DNA from 3 places in the Pelotomaculum schinkii genome. Region 1 is predicted to be linked to each of the others. Evidence: riboswitches for the same ligand, from Rfam matches in the RefSeq annotation. Region 1 holds a riboswitch; each other region holds the start of a gene.
What was found. A riboswitch is a leader RNA that binds a small molecule or an ion and turns the genes downstream of it on or off. The one in region 1 is predicted to bind thiamine pyrophosphate.

Region 1 (5,146 bases):
GTAAATCGTGACTGCGGGTGAGTCAAATACCACTTCGATATTCTGCTTGAGAAAGGAAGAGGCGCTGCAGATATTGGAAAGCGTATGGTCCAGCCGTGAGCCGGTTCCGCCCCAGATCACCAGCTTGCCGGCGCCTTCCTCAGCAGCCAGCGTCAGGGCTAACTGGGTGTCGGTGTAGTCTTTATGTCTGGGGAAGGTCTTGAACAGGACACCGGCCTGTTCCATGTAGGTGCGGTCCGCTGGTTTAATGGAGTCCATATCGCCGACCAGCCAGTCCGGTTTAATGCCGAGAGCCCTGGCCGGTCCGGCGGCGCCGTCGACACAGATAATCCGGTCAAAGTTGCCGGACTGCCTGCGGTACCAGTCCGGTACCCCATATTCACCATTGGTCATGATCAGATATTTCAACTGGAAACCTCCGGAATAAAAGATAGAACCGTCCCACTGTCGCTGTTTAGATGGACAGGGCATCCATGATGGCGTCACGCACCGGCCCGTAGGCCGGGTCAACAATGGTATGGCTGTGGTGCGGCCTGGAAAAGGGTATCTCAACTTCCAACTTGACCACGGTCGGGCGCTCCGAAAGCACATAGACTTTGTCGCAGAGATAAAGAGCTTCGTCCACATCATGGGTGATAAACAGCACTGTTGGCTGAAATTGGTCCAATACCTGGATCAGCCAGGTATGCATCTTCCTCTTGGTGATGGCGTCAAGCGATGCAAACGGCTCATCCAAAAGCCAGATGCCGCTGGAAAAAAGGTAGGTCCGCAAAAGCGCCGCCCGTTGCCGCATACCGCCGGAAAGCTGGCCGGGATAATAGTGCTCAAAGCCCTGCAGCCCGAATGTACTGAGGTGCTGCTCAGCTTCCAGGCGGGCCTTTTTTTTGGGCATGCCCTTTAAGACCAGGGGAATGCTGACGTTGTCCAGGACGTTAAGGTTGGGGAGCAGGAGGTCCTTCTGGCGCATATAGCTGGCCAGGCCGGCGTTCCCCGTAACAGCCGCCCCTCCTATGTAAACATTCCCCCGGTCGGGCCTCATTAGTCCCGCGATAATATTAAAGAGTGTGCTTTTACCGCAGCCGCTCGGGCCCAGGACGCCGGCGATTGCGTGATCTTCTACTTCGATATTAATTTCCTGGAGGGTTAAAACGCCCCCCAGGTTCTTTTTTATTCCTTCAGCAACGACTTTAGGCAAGGCGCTACTCCTTCGGCAGGAATTGGTTGGTGTAGGCCTCTTGATAGTCGAGGGGCTTTTCAATCAGAGCCTGGGAATACATCCAGTCGGCGTATTTTTTCCAGCGCTCGCCGGACATCTCACCCCAGCGGGAGGCGTCTGCCTGGTACTCCTTGGACAGGTACTGCTGGCTGGCCATGACCAGCTCCTTGTTTAACTCGGGGACACAGTCAAGCAGTACCTGCCCGGCTTTTTCCGGGTACTTGATACAGTAGTCATAGCCCCTCGCGGTTGCTTTCATGAAAGCGGCCACCAGTTCCGGGTTGTTCTTGACCGTATCTTCGCTGGCAATCAAGACCGGAGTGTAAAAGTCGAGGGCGGCGTTGTAGTCCCTCAAGTATATGAAATTAAGGGGCACGCCTTTGAGCTCTGACTGAATACCGTCCCAACCCTTGAAAATCCAGGCGAAATCAATATCTTTGCTGACGCTGGTGAGAAAGTCCGCCGAGCCGATGTTGATTATCTCAACTTTATTAAAGTCGGCTTGATCCTGGTTCATGAGGGCCTTCAGCATGGCTTCCTCGGCTGGAGAACCCCAGCCCCCATACTTCTTGCCCTCAAAGTCCTTGGGGCTCTTGAGCCCTTTTCCCGCTGGCGATGCAAAGCCGGAGGTGTTGTGCTGAATAACAGCCGCCAGCGCCTTGACGGGGATGTCCTTGGTCCTGGCTATGGTTACCTCTTCCTGGTAGCTGAAGCCGAAATCGCCCTGCCCCGACGCGACCAACTGGGCCGCTCCGCCTTCACTGGGCTGTACTATATCCACGTCCAGTCCTTCTTCTTCATAAAACCCTTGTTTTTGAGCTACGTAGACTCCGGTATGGTTGGTGTTTGGAGTCCAGTCCAGGATTACCGAAACCTTTTTGAGAGGTTTTTCCTCCTGCGACTTGTTCCCGCCGCAGCCTGCAGCCAGCAAGAGTGTTAATAAAGCGACTGCCAGAACTATCTTTTTCATTACAAATCCCTCCATTCTGTTAACCTGTTCCAGGGAATGACCAGTCTTTCAATAAGGACTACCAGCGCAAAGAGGGCCGCGCTTAAAACGGTGATGGTAAGGATGGCCGCGAACACGCGGTCTACCTGGAACGAGCGCTGGGCAATGGTCATGTACATGCCCAATCCCTCCTTGGCGCCCAACCACTCGCCAATGACCGCACCCATGACGCTGTAAGACGCGGCTATCTTCAGCCCGGAGAAGAAGGAGGGCAGCGCCAGAGGCAGCTTGACCATCCGGAAAATATCCAGCCGGGTGGCTTTCATCGACCTGAAGAGCTCGAGGTACTCCCTGTCAACAGCCGCCAGCCCCCCCAGCAGGCTTAAAGCAATCGGAAAGAAGCAGACCAGGATTACTACGATAATTTTGGGCATGACGCCGTACCCGAACCAAATTATGAAAAGCGGGGCCACTGATATGATCGGGACGGTCTGGGAGGCGATAAGCAAGGGATACAAAGCTCTCCTCAGAAGGGGGACCTCGTCCATGACGAAAGCCAGAACAAAGGACAAGATTATGGCCAGGGTAAAACCTGCCAGGCATTCCATCAGCGTTGTTTGCGTGTGTTTAAGGATTAAGGGCAGGTTGTCTGCCAGGGTTCGCGCAATGAGGGCGGGACCGGGCAGAATCCATTCCTGGACGGCTTTCCAGCGCACCAGGTATTCCCATGTAACCAGCAGCAGGACTACAAATCCCAGTGGGAATGCGCCGTTAACGATACTTGTTAATTTTCTCCTCAATCGTGACACCACCTGCCTTGCAGTCTATTTTAACCACCGACAGGACCCGTGTGGCGCCATTTTGCAGGCAGATCTCTTGCGCCCTGGCTACGATTCCCAGGAGCAGGTCAAGTTCTCCTTCCATCGTTGTCTCCATGGGACCGACAACATATTTGACGCCGGACTCCCTGATCAGGTCAATTACCTTGTCTACCACCGGGTAAACCTCCGCCTCGGGTACGATTGGGATGACCTGCAGACTGACGTTATAGAGCACTGACAAAAACCTCCTTTAAATTAAATTAGGCCTTCTGCCTGCAGGCAAAAGGCCCGAACGCGCTCACTTAAAGCACGATCTAGCTTGTCCCTACGCTGGCATTACCCAGATCAGGTCTGTGGGTCAGAACCAAGTTCTTTCTCAGCCGAATAGCTTCAGCTCCCCGCATAATATACAAATTGTATGGGAAATTAAATATACTGATAAAAACTGTCAGGAAATAATTATCCATTAACTTTAATCTTAACCATAATGTTCATGAAAATCAAATAATTTTTATATTTTGCGAATCTAATTCGCACCCGTATTTTCAATGTAGTGGTTAAAACAACTTTATTTGGGGGCATTCATATGAACAGGCTCTACCGATCCCGTAAAAACAAGATGATTGCAGGGGTCGCTGCCGGTATGGCCGAGTATTTTGAGGTCGATGTAACCCTTGTAAGGCTGCTATGGGTCCTGTCGGTGATGCTTGGCGGCAGCGGCATTCTTGTTTACATCATCGCAGCGGTTGTTATACCTGTTGAAAACGACCGTCCGGACATCCCTGTTGAAGGAGTGCAGGAGGCGCAGGGAGAGCCGACGGCCGGGTACCAGTCGCCTGGTGAAAAAAAAGGCTTGCATGTAGATTCGGAAAAACGAAGGCGCAACGCCGGTCTCCTGTTGATCGGGCTGGGCATCATCTTTCTGGTCGGACAAACAGTCCCTCACTATTTTTTGCGTTTTTCTTGGCCGCTGTTGATCATTGCCCTGGGGATTTATATTCTGTTCCAAGGCTCGGGAAAGGAGAGAGACCGGTGAGTGTCGGGACGTTCATTCTCGGGATGGCGCTGATCCTGTTTGGGACAGCGATGCTCTTGATCAATACGGGGTACGCCTCGCGTGAGATGTTAACCCAGTCGGCCAGGCTGTGGCCTGTAATCTTGATTGTTGTTGGGCTGAGCCTTTTTTGGAGAGGGCGTATACCCCGCTGGTTTGCTGTTCTAGTGATTCTTGCTCTTGCGGCAGGTATTGTCGCATACATTCTGCTTGGAGAGGGGTTTTTCCCGGGCAGAAACGGCATCAAGCAGATTTTTGAAGGAATAATATTTCGGTCAGTCTCTGTCTAATGCTCTGAGCAGGGTATGCAAACAATCTTGCCGCCTTTAACACGGACACGCGGCTCCATGACCTGTTCCCCGCATACGGCACAGGTGTGAGAATCGTAAATCTTGGCCTTATCGGGAAATTCAATTTCAACGTCCCGGATCTCACAAAATTCATCGTCGGGCAGATCCAGGATATAGCGGATGCGTTCCTGCTGGTGGTCGTGGAAAGCTTTACGTTCTTCAGCGGAGGCTGTCCCGCCGTAAACTTTATCCCTTAGCTCTTTCAACGAAGGGGCCTTTGGCCTTGCCGAACCTTTGACAGCAATCCGTACAGCACGTCCGCTGTTGCGGCAAACAAAAGTATAGACCTGTTTCCCCAAGTCGTTAAAGACAAGGTTTCCTTTGCCGAAGGTGCAACCGGTCAAAACCTGGATAGCGTCCACGCTGCAGGAGTCATTTTCTACAATAGCGATCAACTCCTCGTCGGCGGCTCGAATGGCCTGTAGTTTTTGTAAAGCAACTCTGGCTACGTGGTAACCTGTAGCTATGCCCGGGCAACTGTGGCCGTGGAACTCAATAACCTTATCCCAATCGCTTTTTTCTGTACACATTAAATTTACCTCCTTTTACTAGTTTGCATTTTGATCATTACTCTATTATAACGCCAAACACGGTCAGATAGTAAAGATACATAACCGTGTCAGAGGATGGAAAACCTATCCTGAAAAATGCAGGTGTGAATTCATTCGCACAAAAGCCACATTGGACAACCATGCCCCAGGAGCGGCGCCAGCAGAAGGATGGAAATTTATTTTCATGATACGCGGCGCCGCCGGC
Region 2 (5,146 bases), on a different contig from region 1:
TGTGCGGTCGCCCGCACCGACAACCTGACCGCAGATCGAACAAGTCCTCTTTTCATCCCTGGCGTTCAGGATTACCCCTTCGATCTTGGAGGAGTTCCAGCTTACTACAAACGTTTCCAGCGTACTCTTTAAAGGTGTCACCGGGGTGCAGGCAGGATGGAAGTACCTGCGTATGCGGCGTCCGTTTTCCCTGAAGCGGTAAACGACAACCGGTGAATATGGCCTGATTTTTTGACGGCACTGCTGGCAGGAGCGGCTATGGCCACCGTTGCATTTAAGAATATAACGGGTTTCGGCAGGTTTGCGCCTGACTTCACGGTCTTTCCAAAAGATTTGGCGCCCTGGTTCTGCCCCTACCCATTTTTCAATAAGGCTGTAATACTCCCGGTAATTACGCTCAACCAGTTGAAGTTCAGGAGGAAAGCCGGCCTGGACAGCCTGGGTGTGAAAAAAATATTCTGCGAGGTCATGGGCAAGCCCGTCAATTTTGCCTGTATCCCAGGTGTAACCGCTCTCGGTCAACCAATGGTGAAAAGTATTAAAAATATTGCCGGAGCACACCACCAGCCGGTCATTTTTCTGTACGCCTGCCTTTTCCATCAGGCCGGTTAACTGGTTGCATGCCTTTTCCTCAAGGCTGAATCCGTCATCCCAGGTCAAGGGCAGAGCAGTGGCAAATATTTCTCTTGTCTCCTCGCATACAAGCACCAAAATTTCAGAAAAAGCGCGACAACCGCCGCCGGCATCCTCAACATGCCATTCCTTCACAAAGCCAACTCCTCTTAAGTTTTTTTCCGGAAAAATCTATGCCGCCTTTGTGTTTGTATTTTTAACCATTGATTATTATACAACACCTTGAGGAAAAGGACATAAAATATTCTGAGTGATAGAATGTAAAATATGGTATTTTCGCAGTAATGCTTGTTTTCTTTTGTAAAATAAAATTATGTCTTAAATAATCGATATATCAATAAATGAAATAATGTGTTATAATGTCCTTACTATAATTTAGAATCCAAGGTAGGAACTGGGGTAGTTATGCCCTGGTTAATTTAAATTTCATATATGCATGGGGAGCTGGGTAATCCGGCTGAGAAAGAACAGTGCGTTCTGACCCAATGAACCTGAACTGGGTAATGCCAGCGGAGGGATGCTGCTTTTCGATTGGATCGTTAGCCCTTTGCCAACTTCAGGTAAAGGGCTGTTTCTATTTAGACAATTATGCGCTGAAGCGGCGCCACGTATGATGAAAATACCAGCCGATGTAGTCGCCATTTCAATCGCACACGGCGCGCCAGCGCCGAACTTGGGCATTTAAAGTAACTTTTGTGAATTCGCACCTACATTTTGAGGGTAGAAGGAGGGATGTTGTTTCTTTTTGTTGCCATAATGAAAGCGAGGGGGCTTTAGTTTGAAGACAAAAGTGGCATTAACAATTGCGGGTTCCGATTCATGTGGCGGAGCAGGAATACAAGCAGACTTAAAAACATTCAGCGCACTGGGCACCTATGGTATGAGTGTGATTACAGCAGTGACGGCGCAGAATACCACAGGCGTGGTTGATGTCAGGGAAATGGATGTTGATATTGTCAGAAATCAGATTGACTGCTTGTTTGCTGACATTGAAATTGACGCGTTAAAAATTGGGATGGTGTCAAACGCTGAAATCATCAACGTCATCGCGGCTTGTCTGAGGGCGAATAAAGCTGTGAATGTAGTTGTGGATCCGGTCATGGTTTCCAAAAGTGGTCATTATCTTTTGCGTCCGGAAGCGAAAGAAGAGCTGGTAAAAGTATTGTTTCCCATAGCGGCAGTTGTTACGCCAAATATTCCCGAGGCAGAGCTGATAACCGACGATAAGATCGCAAGCCTCGAGCAAATGAAAAAAGCGGCCCGTAAAATCTACGAATTTGGACCGGGCTGTGTCGTGGTAAAGGGGGGCCATCTTACAGAAGATGCGGTAGACGTGCTTTATGACGGCAGCAGCTTTAAGTACTTTAAGGGGACGCGGGTAGATACAAAAAACACGCATGGTACCGGGTGTACCTTTTCATCGGCGATAGCGGCTCACCTTGCCAGGGGGTATGCAGTGCCGGAAGCGGTGTCGCTGGCAAAGGATTATATCAACGGCGCAATATTGCACTCAATAGAACTTGGCCACGGATTTGGACCGACCGGTCACTTTTATGACTTATATCGAAAGGCAGGTATTTTCAATGGGTAAAGAAGGAACACTGGGGGGGCTTAACCAGTTTGCCCTTTGGTTTGGCGCAGCCGTGTCCCTGGCAGAAATTATGACGGGCAGCTTAATCGCTCCCCTCGGTATCAAGGAAGGGATAGCGGTAATCCTGGCAGGGCATCTGATCGGCACGCTGATCCTGGCATTAGTGGGGGTTATTGGTTTCAGGGAGAAAAGTCCATCCCTCAAATCGAGCCGCCTGTCTCTCGGCCGGTATGGTTCGTACATTATTTCAGTGTTTAACATCATCCAGTTGGTCGGTTGGACTGCCATTATGTTAATCCAGTGTACAAGATCACTGCAGTCTATCACAGGGAAACTGTTTGGTTTTGATAATTTCACCGTACTGGTAATAGCTATTGGAATTCTTGTGGGGATTTGGGCGTTTAACGCCCACCGGGGTATTAATCTGATTAACAACGTTGCCGTAGTACTCCTGTTATTACTATGTGTGTTGATGTTAAGGTCAGTATTGCAGGCGGGAGAAGCGCAGGAGTTTGCTTCTAGTATTACCTTTGGCGCAGCGTTGGAATTAAGCATTATTATGCCTTTGACGTGGCTGCCGTTAATCTCTGATTATACCATGCTGGGCAAAAGCAGGGCAGGGAGTTTCTGGGGCAGCTTTGGCGGATATTTTCTGGGCAGCTCTTTTATGTATATCATTGGCCTGTTGTCCGCGACATACGCGGGAACGCCGGATCCCATAGGGGTTATGGCCGGTTTGAACCTGGGCATATCAGCTGTTTTTATCGTGATCTTATCAACTGTCACCACAACCTTCCTGGATGTATACTCCGCGGTAATGTCAACAAGCAATATCTCACCCGGCGTTTCAAGGAAGAACCTGATTCTGATTTTTACAGCCCTGGGTACGCTGCTGGCAATGTTCTTTCCTATGGAACAGTACGAAAATTTCCTTTACATGATCGGGTCCCTATTTGCGCCAATATTTACAATTGTGTTAATGGATTATTTTATCTATAAAGACAACCGCTCCATGGATGCTTTCAATATTACCGGTTTTGTCGCGGCTATAACTGGTGTAATCACCTACTACGCCGTTACCGGTATGGATCTATTAATCGGCTCGACGATTCCAGCCATGACCGTTACTATGGTGGTATATGGGTTAATCCGTCTTATTAGCAAATATCTGGTTTTGAAAGGAGATAAATATGCTAAACAAAATTGCTAGCGCGCTCAATACTGTCAGGGATAAAACTCCGCTCGTCCAAGCTATTACAAACTATGTAACAATCAATGACTGCGCCAACATCCTGTTGTGTTTCGGCGCCTCACCGGCCATGTGCGAGGTCAGGTCCGAGGTGGAAGAATTTGCCGGATTTATATCCGCCCTGTATATCAACCTTGGGACCTTGACCGAAGAGCAAAAAGTCGCCGCCGTGCTTGCAGCTAAAAAGGCCACAGAGCTGCAAAAACCGGTTGTGCTGGACCCGGTTGCCTGTCCGGTCATCACCCGGAAAATGGATGTATCCAGGGAACTTCTTGAAAACGCGAAAATAACTGTTGTTAAAGGGAATATAGCTGAAATCAAGTCACTTGCGGGCTTTAAAAGCATGGCCAGGGGGGTTGATTCTTTAGATGAGGGAGACGACGCGGTTGAGGCCTGCGTGAGCCTGGCTAAAAAATACGGGACGGTGGTCGTCGCTACAGGTAAAACGGATATTATTACGGATGGCGAAAGGACTTGCCTGATCCATAATGGGACACCAATGTTGAGAATGGTAATAGGGACAGGCTGTATGGTTGGCGCCCTGGTCGCAGCCGCTGCCGGGACTGTAGAGGATAAATGGGTTGCGAGCGCCGCTGCTGTTATGATTATGGGGCTGGCCGGGGAAATGACTGCCGGTTCTATGGTAAAGGAACTTCCTGGTACCTTCAGGGTCAGGTTGTTTGATTACGTATACGGGATGACTGCACAAGACATATTGAAAGGGGGCAGAATTGAATGCCTGTAGACTACAGTGTCTACCTTGTTACAGACAGAGGTATTCTGGGCGGCAGGGATTTGTTCAAAGCTGTTGAGGATGCGATAAAAGGCGGGGCAAGCCTGCTTCAACTCAGGGAAAAAGATATATCCAGCCGGGCTTTTTATGATTTAGCTGTTAAAATGAAAGATCTTGCCAATTCGTACGACGTCCCGCTGATTATCAATGACAGGCTCGATATCGCCCTTGCCGTTGATGCCGATGGCCTGCATATCGGACAGGATGATATTCCTCTGCGTATTGCGAGAGAAATTATGGGTCCTGACAAGATAATCGGCTATTCGGTATCCAATCCTGAACAAGCGCTGTTTGGTGAGAAAAATGGGGCGGATTACCTGGGGGCCGGCCCGGTTTACGCAACAGGAAGCAAAGCTGACGCCGGTTTGCCAATAGGGCCTGGAACCTTAAAAACGATCAAGGATAGCGTGTCGATACCGGTAGTGGCTATCGGAGGAGTAGGTATAACCAATATTAGTGAAGTGAAAAAGACGGGTGTGGATGGGATTTCCGTAATCTCGGCCATCCTGGGGAAACTTGATATAGTGGAAGCCGCCAAAAATATTACCGGATTGTGGAAGGACATATGAAAAAGACAATTTTTGTTGATTTCGACGGCACAATAACAAAGGTTGATACCTGCGCGGCCATGGTCGAAGCTTTTGCCGAGGAGGGCTGGCAAGAAATAAATGAAAAGTGGGAACGCAAGGAATTGTCAACGCAGGAGTGCGCCAACCGGACTTTTCAGCTTTTCCGGGCCGGTATCGACGACATCGCCGGGTTGATGGAAAAAATGGAGATAGATAATTTCTTTAAGCAATTTTTGAGTATCTGCCGGGAAAAAGGCTATAAAGTTTATGTTTTAAGTGATGGCTACGATTTTTGTATTGAAGCAGTTTTT
Region 3 (5,146 bases), on a different contig from region 1:
ATTTTGGGCATGCGCCAGGTCCCCTTCCTTAAATGAATTAACAAAGCGAATATCAAAGGGACTGATCCCGACCGTCCTGGCGAGCTTTTCGGTCTGAAGTTGTTCCGCAAACTGCCCAACATTTACTCCGAACCCCCTCATAGCGCCGCTGGGCATTTTGTTTGTATAAACCAGTGTACCGTCAACCCATACATTCTTGATTTTATTTGGACCCGCTATATAATTCACACTCTTTTCCAAAACATACATCCCCATCTCGGAATACCCACCGCAGTCATGAATAAGTTCTACCTGGCGTACGGTAATGACACCATCTTTACGAATTCCATCCTTATACTTGAAGAACCACGGATTACGAACTGAGCTGTGAAGCATTTCATCTTCACGGGTGAACGCAAATTTCACAGGTCTTCTGGTCTTTAAAGCCAATAAACCCGCGATATGGTCGGTATGAATGCTGAGCATACCGCCGAATCCACCGCCAATGGTACCGCCAACAAGCTTCAATTTGCTCAGTGGAATTTGAAATACATTTGCCAAATCCCACTGGGTAAAAAACAGACCCTGAGATTTTGAATGAATAACAAGTCTGCCTGTGCCGTCAATATATGCAAGTGAACTGCAGGTTTCCAAAGGCGCATGTTCCTGGGATGTCGTCCTATAACTTCCTTCTACAATGAAATCCGCTTCAGCAAAACCCTCTTCAATATTTCCCTTTCTAATTTTTCTGGTCGGATATTTACCATCAAACAGGTAGCGGTTTCCTTCCGGACGTACTAAAGGCGCTCCCTCTTTCATAGCTTCACGCGGATCAACTACAGCAGGAAGCTCTTCTATGTCCAGCTTTATTTTGCTCAACGCTTCCAAAGCGGTAGCTTTGTCATCGGCTGCAACCGCTGCTATATTCTGCCCCTTGAACCTTACCATTTCCTCAGCTAGAACATCCTGATCCGGGTACATGGCAAATTTGTTGTACGGAACATCATCTTTAGTAATAACTGCATGAACACCTTTTACCTTGAGCGCCTCTGAAATATCAATTGAATGAATCCTGGCCCTCTTGTAAGGAGAACGCAATGTTTTGCATATAAGCATTCCAGGCATTTTAACATCGCTCGGGTACACTGTTTTTCCGGTTACATGCCCCATAACATCATATTTAGGAATGCTTTTGCCAACATAATTAAGCATTTATCTCACTTCCTTCCGGGAGGCGGCCGAATTCTCCGCTTACTACAGCCGAAACAGCTTTAACATACTCCTTATATCCACCGCATCTGCAAAGATTTCCACTTAAGGCATCCTTGATTTCCTCTTCCTTTGGAGTCGGATTATCCAATAGGAACGCAACTGTCGCCATTACCATACCAGGCGTGCAATAACCACATTGTGGAGCGCCATATTTGATAAATGCCTGCTGAACCGGGTGAAGTTCGGAGCCATTACTGAGACCCTCAACTGTTACAACTTTTTTCCCTTCTGCCGTAAGCGCCAGAACAGTGCAAGACTTTACCGCTTTTCCATCAAGAATTACCGTACAAGCTCCGCAATCTCCATGGTTACAACCACATTTAGGACTAACCAGATGCAGTTCGTCTCTTAAAACTTCCAGAAGCGTCGATTCAGGCTTTGCAATCGCTTGCATTTTTGTACCGTTCACATATAAATTTAGAATCTCTGACATTGGCTACTCCCCCCTTATTCCTGCTGCCGCTTTGATCGCGCGGGAAACCATTACCGGTGCAGTTTTATTCCGGTACCATGCACTTGCTCTGAGGTCATCGATGGGATTGATTTCATTCAGCACTTTTAAGCTGGCAGTTTTAATTACATCTTCCGTAAGCTTTTTCCCGCGCAGAGCAACTTCAACCCGCTCACAACGAATTACGGTAGGCCCCACAGATCCAACTGCCACGCGCACGGTTTTACATACACTATTCTCCTGCTCCACATAGGCTGCCGCATTAACAACAGAAAGCGTTTCAGCCTGCCTTCTTCCAAGCTTTTTAAAGGAAGCATGTCCTTTTTTCAAATTGATTTCAATCCTTGTAAGAACTTCATCCGGTTTGGCGACAGTCTTTCCCGGCCCTGTGAAAAATTCTGAAGCTTTTACTGTTCTCTCTTTTTTTTCCGACTTTAAAATGAAGTTTGCATCCAGTACTATAAAGGTTGGGATGCTATCATTAGCCGGAGAGGCATTCATAATGTTTCCACCGATCGTTCCAGTATTTCTAATTGTAAGCCCCGCCATTTGACTAATTGTTTCAACCAGAACGGGAAGTTTTTCACAAATAACAGGATTTTTCATTATATCGTTCAGTTTGCAGCAAGCACCTATAGAGATTATTCCGTCCTTTTCAATAATGGAATCTATGCCAAGGCATCCCAAATACATGATTTGCAGGGGCTGTTTTTGTTCGCTTGGGATCATATTCAGTTCAAAATTAAGCCGGGGAACAAAATCCGTTCCCCCTGCCACGAACTTTATTTCGTCCTTCTCGAAATTGGCTCTGTGCATAATCTCAAAAAGCTCTTCAAACGACTGCGGCGCTTCAAACTTGTATTTTCTCATGAAGTATCATCCTCCTCTTATACGCAGCATTTCATCAACAGCAATTCTTGTTACAGCTCAGATAGCAATAATTTATTTTATTACTATATTAAATAACCCCCTTTGTTTTCTTAATGTTATAATATGGATTTCACCGCGACAAATACCTTAAAGCTGGTCAAACAACCGAGGATCTGTAAGCTTCTTTCCGGCTACGATCATTTTCCTCAACGTATCAAGTTTTTCTTTCAGAAAGGTTTGCAACATAAATTCTTCTTGAGAAACACAAAAATAAGCAATAAACTCATTCATTACATCCTTATCCTTCTTAAACAATGGCTTTGTCTTATCATATTAAGTCTGCACCTCTACTTATAATTTTAAAGTATGCATATATACTAGTCTAATTCTTAAAATTTAATATATTAGGACATATCATAGATAACATCTATAGATTGCATTCTTAATCCATTTCTACCAATTAAATGGAAACAATAAATGTAAAATCGTAACCATTTAAGGTTGAATCTTTGCTTTTACGTATAAAATTTGATCCACCGAATAATAAAGCGGCTATAGACTTATTAAACGTTCATTGCATCCACGGAATACCGCTGTAAATACTTGTCATAGACCAGCTGAGTAGCTGTTGACAGTAGTTGTCAGATTTGATATAATTTATATACAATTGAATAATGAGCTAGGGGCGCCTTGTGGCTGAGAGAGAGGAATCTCGACCCTCTGAACCTGATCTGGGTAATACCAGCGTAGGGAAGCAGAAGCTGTTATTTTTGGAGCAGTAGCAGCATATCAGAGGCCTACCCTAACGGGTGGGCTTTTTGTTTGTTAAGTTACTTTCATACAAGGAGGTGTGAAGCAGCTACAGATTAATTAAACAAAAGTAAAAATAAACCAATAAACCATTGACACCGAACAAGTGTTTCTGTTAGGGTGATGGTAAGAGGTGGTGTCAATGGAAAAGCTGTTAACATCTCACCAGCTAGCAAAGTTATTAAATGTATGGCCTCATACGTTGCATTGCTGGGAAAGAGAAGGGAAATTAAAACCACTGCTTACACCTGGCGGCCATAGGCGGTACAAGGAATCACAAATAATGACTTCTAGTTTTTCCGCCAGGATATACGGTAAGCGTGGCTGGAGAGTGGCAAAAAAGCTGACCTGGCTTATTGAGCAGGAGGTGACTGCCTGTGAAAACCACGGTTAGGGGCGTCATTCTCCAGCTCACGGAAGTTCAAAAAACCTTCCTCGACAACCTCATGGGACGCTATTGCGCCGCCGTAAGGTGGGGCTTTAAAAGGCTTTTGGATGGTTGGAAAACCCAGGACATACGCTTGGCCGTACAAAGTAAATTCAACCTAAATTCCCGCCAGGCCAACGACACGGTGCACGATGCCCAGGCAACTATTTCATCACAAAAAGAGCTGGTAAAGCTAAACCATGCCAATGCTACAAAGAAAGTGGAATTCACCCGAAAGCGTCTGGAAAAAGCCAGGTCCCCCAGAAAGAAAGACAACCTGCAAAAGCGACTGGACAAAGAAGAAAGGAAACTGGCATTTTGGCAGAAGCACCTTGATGCCGGCACATTTCCGTCGGTGGTATTCGGCGGGAAGAGACTCTTCCATCAGAGATGCAAAGGCAACATTACCCTTGATACGTGGCAGGACGCCCGGAGCAACCGTTATCTTTCCAGGGGTGATAAGACCAAGGGCGGCAACCTGAACACCCGGCTATATGCCAAAGACGGTATCATCTACCTGGATATAGCAGCAGAGCCGGTCGAGACAAAAAAGTCTATCCGTTACAACCGAATCACAGTCCCGGTCTATCTGGCCTATAAGCCTTCCAAGAAGACAGGGCTGATCAACGGGCTCAACTACCGGCAGATGGTTATAGACTATTTAATAACAGGCAGCGCCTACCAGGTGGAAATTATCCGGAAGAACGGCTGTTATTACATTCACGTCACCATTGAAGAAGAAGCGCCGGTACAATACACAGCCTATAACGGGGTTATCGGAGTGGATACCAACCCCGATGGTCTGGGCATAACCCATGCAGACTACCTAGGGCAATTCAAAGAAAGCCTTTGGATACCGCAGGGAGAATGGACATATGCACGGAGCAACCGGCGGAATAAGCTGATCGGCGAGGCTGCAGCCATGGTGGTAGATTTGGCAAAACGGTTAAACTGCGTCCTCGCCGTAGAGAACCTGGAGTTTAAAAACGACAAGTCCGTAACAGCCAAGTTTAACCGGATAATCAACGGTTTTATGTGGTCGAAATTCCTGCAGGCAGTAGAACGCAAAGCCGCCCGCGAGGGAATACACCTGGCAAAAGTGCCGCCGCCGTTCACCTCGGTCATTGGTATTCTGAAATATCAACAGCAGCACGGGATCTCGAATCATGAGGCGGCAGCTTACGTAATAGCCAGGCGCGGCTTAGGATTCAGTAACGAAAAGATACCTAAACAATTGGAGCAAAAGTACGTCAAGAAAAAAGAGAGCTTCACGTTGTTAACCAACTGGAAGCAGTGGAGCGTAATCAAGAAAGCAGCAATTGCTGCTGTTAAAAAAC

Region 2: linked by a shared signal. The riboswitch ahead of thiD (bifunctional hydroxymethylpyrimidine kinase/phosphomethylpyrimidine kinase) and the one ahead of Psch_RS05645 (thiamine-binding protein) in region 1 are both predicted to bind thiamine pyrophosphate.
Region 3: linked by a shared signal. The riboswitch ahead of Psch_RS15540 (MerR family DNA-binding transcriptional regulator) and the one ahead of Psch_RS05645 (thiamine-binding protein) in region 1 are both predicted to bind thiamine pyrophosphate.

What each region holds. Positions count from the first base shown of each region.
Region 1 is NZ_QFGA01000001.1:1,175,433-1,180,578, reverse strand. It holds gene Psch_RS05665 (thiamine diphosphokinase) at 1-408, opposite strand, end outside; gene Psch_RS05660 (ABC transporter ATP-binding protein) at 455-1,195, opposite strand; gene Psch_RS05655 (ABC transporter substrate-binding protein) at 1,200-2,186, opposite strand; gene Psch_RS05650 (ABC transporter permease) at 2,186-2,974, opposite strand; gene Psch_RS05645 (thiamine-binding protein) at 2,937-3,227, opposite strand; TPP riboswitch at 3,292-3,397, opposite strand; gene Psch_RS05640 (PspC domain-containing protein) at 3,573-4,022, shown strand; gene Psch_RS05635 (LiaI-LiaF-like domain-containing protein) at 4,019-4,330, shown strand; gene Psch_RS05630 (FmdE family protein) at 4,327-4,920, opposite strand.
Region 2 is NZ_QFGA01000002.1:45,965-51,110, reverse strand. It holds gene Psch_RS11210 (hypothetical protein) at 1-768, opposite strand, end outside; TPP riboswitch at 1,061-1,168, shown strand; gene thiD (bifunctional hydroxymethylpyrimidine kinase/phosphomethylpyrimidine kinase) at 1,412-2,224, shown strand; gene cytX (putative hydroxymethylpyrimidine transporter CytX) at 2,217-3,434, shown strand; gene thiM (hydroxyethylthiazole kinase) at 3,415-4,218, shown strand; gene thiE (thiamine phosphate synthase) at 4,209-4,835, shown strand; gene Psch_RS11185 (MtnX-like HAD-IB family phosphatase) at 4,832-5,146, shown strand, end outside.
Region 3 is NZ_QFGA01000002.1:990,011-995,156, forward strand. It holds gene Psch_RS21470 (xanthine dehydrogenase family protein molybdopterin-binding subunit) at 1-1,191, opposite strand, end outside; gene Psch_RS15525 ((2Fe-2S)-binding protein) at 1,184-1,684, opposite strand; gene Psch_RS15530 (FAD binding domain-containing protein) at 1,688-2,572, opposite strand; gene Psch_RS15535 (hypothetical protein) at 2,720-2,863, opposite strand; TPP riboswitch at 3,244-3,342, shown strand; gene Psch_RS15540 (MerR family DNA-binding transcriptional regulator) at 3,525-3,776, shown strand; gene Psch_RS15545 (IS200/IS605 family accessory protein TnpB-related protein) at 3,760-5,146, shown strand, end outside.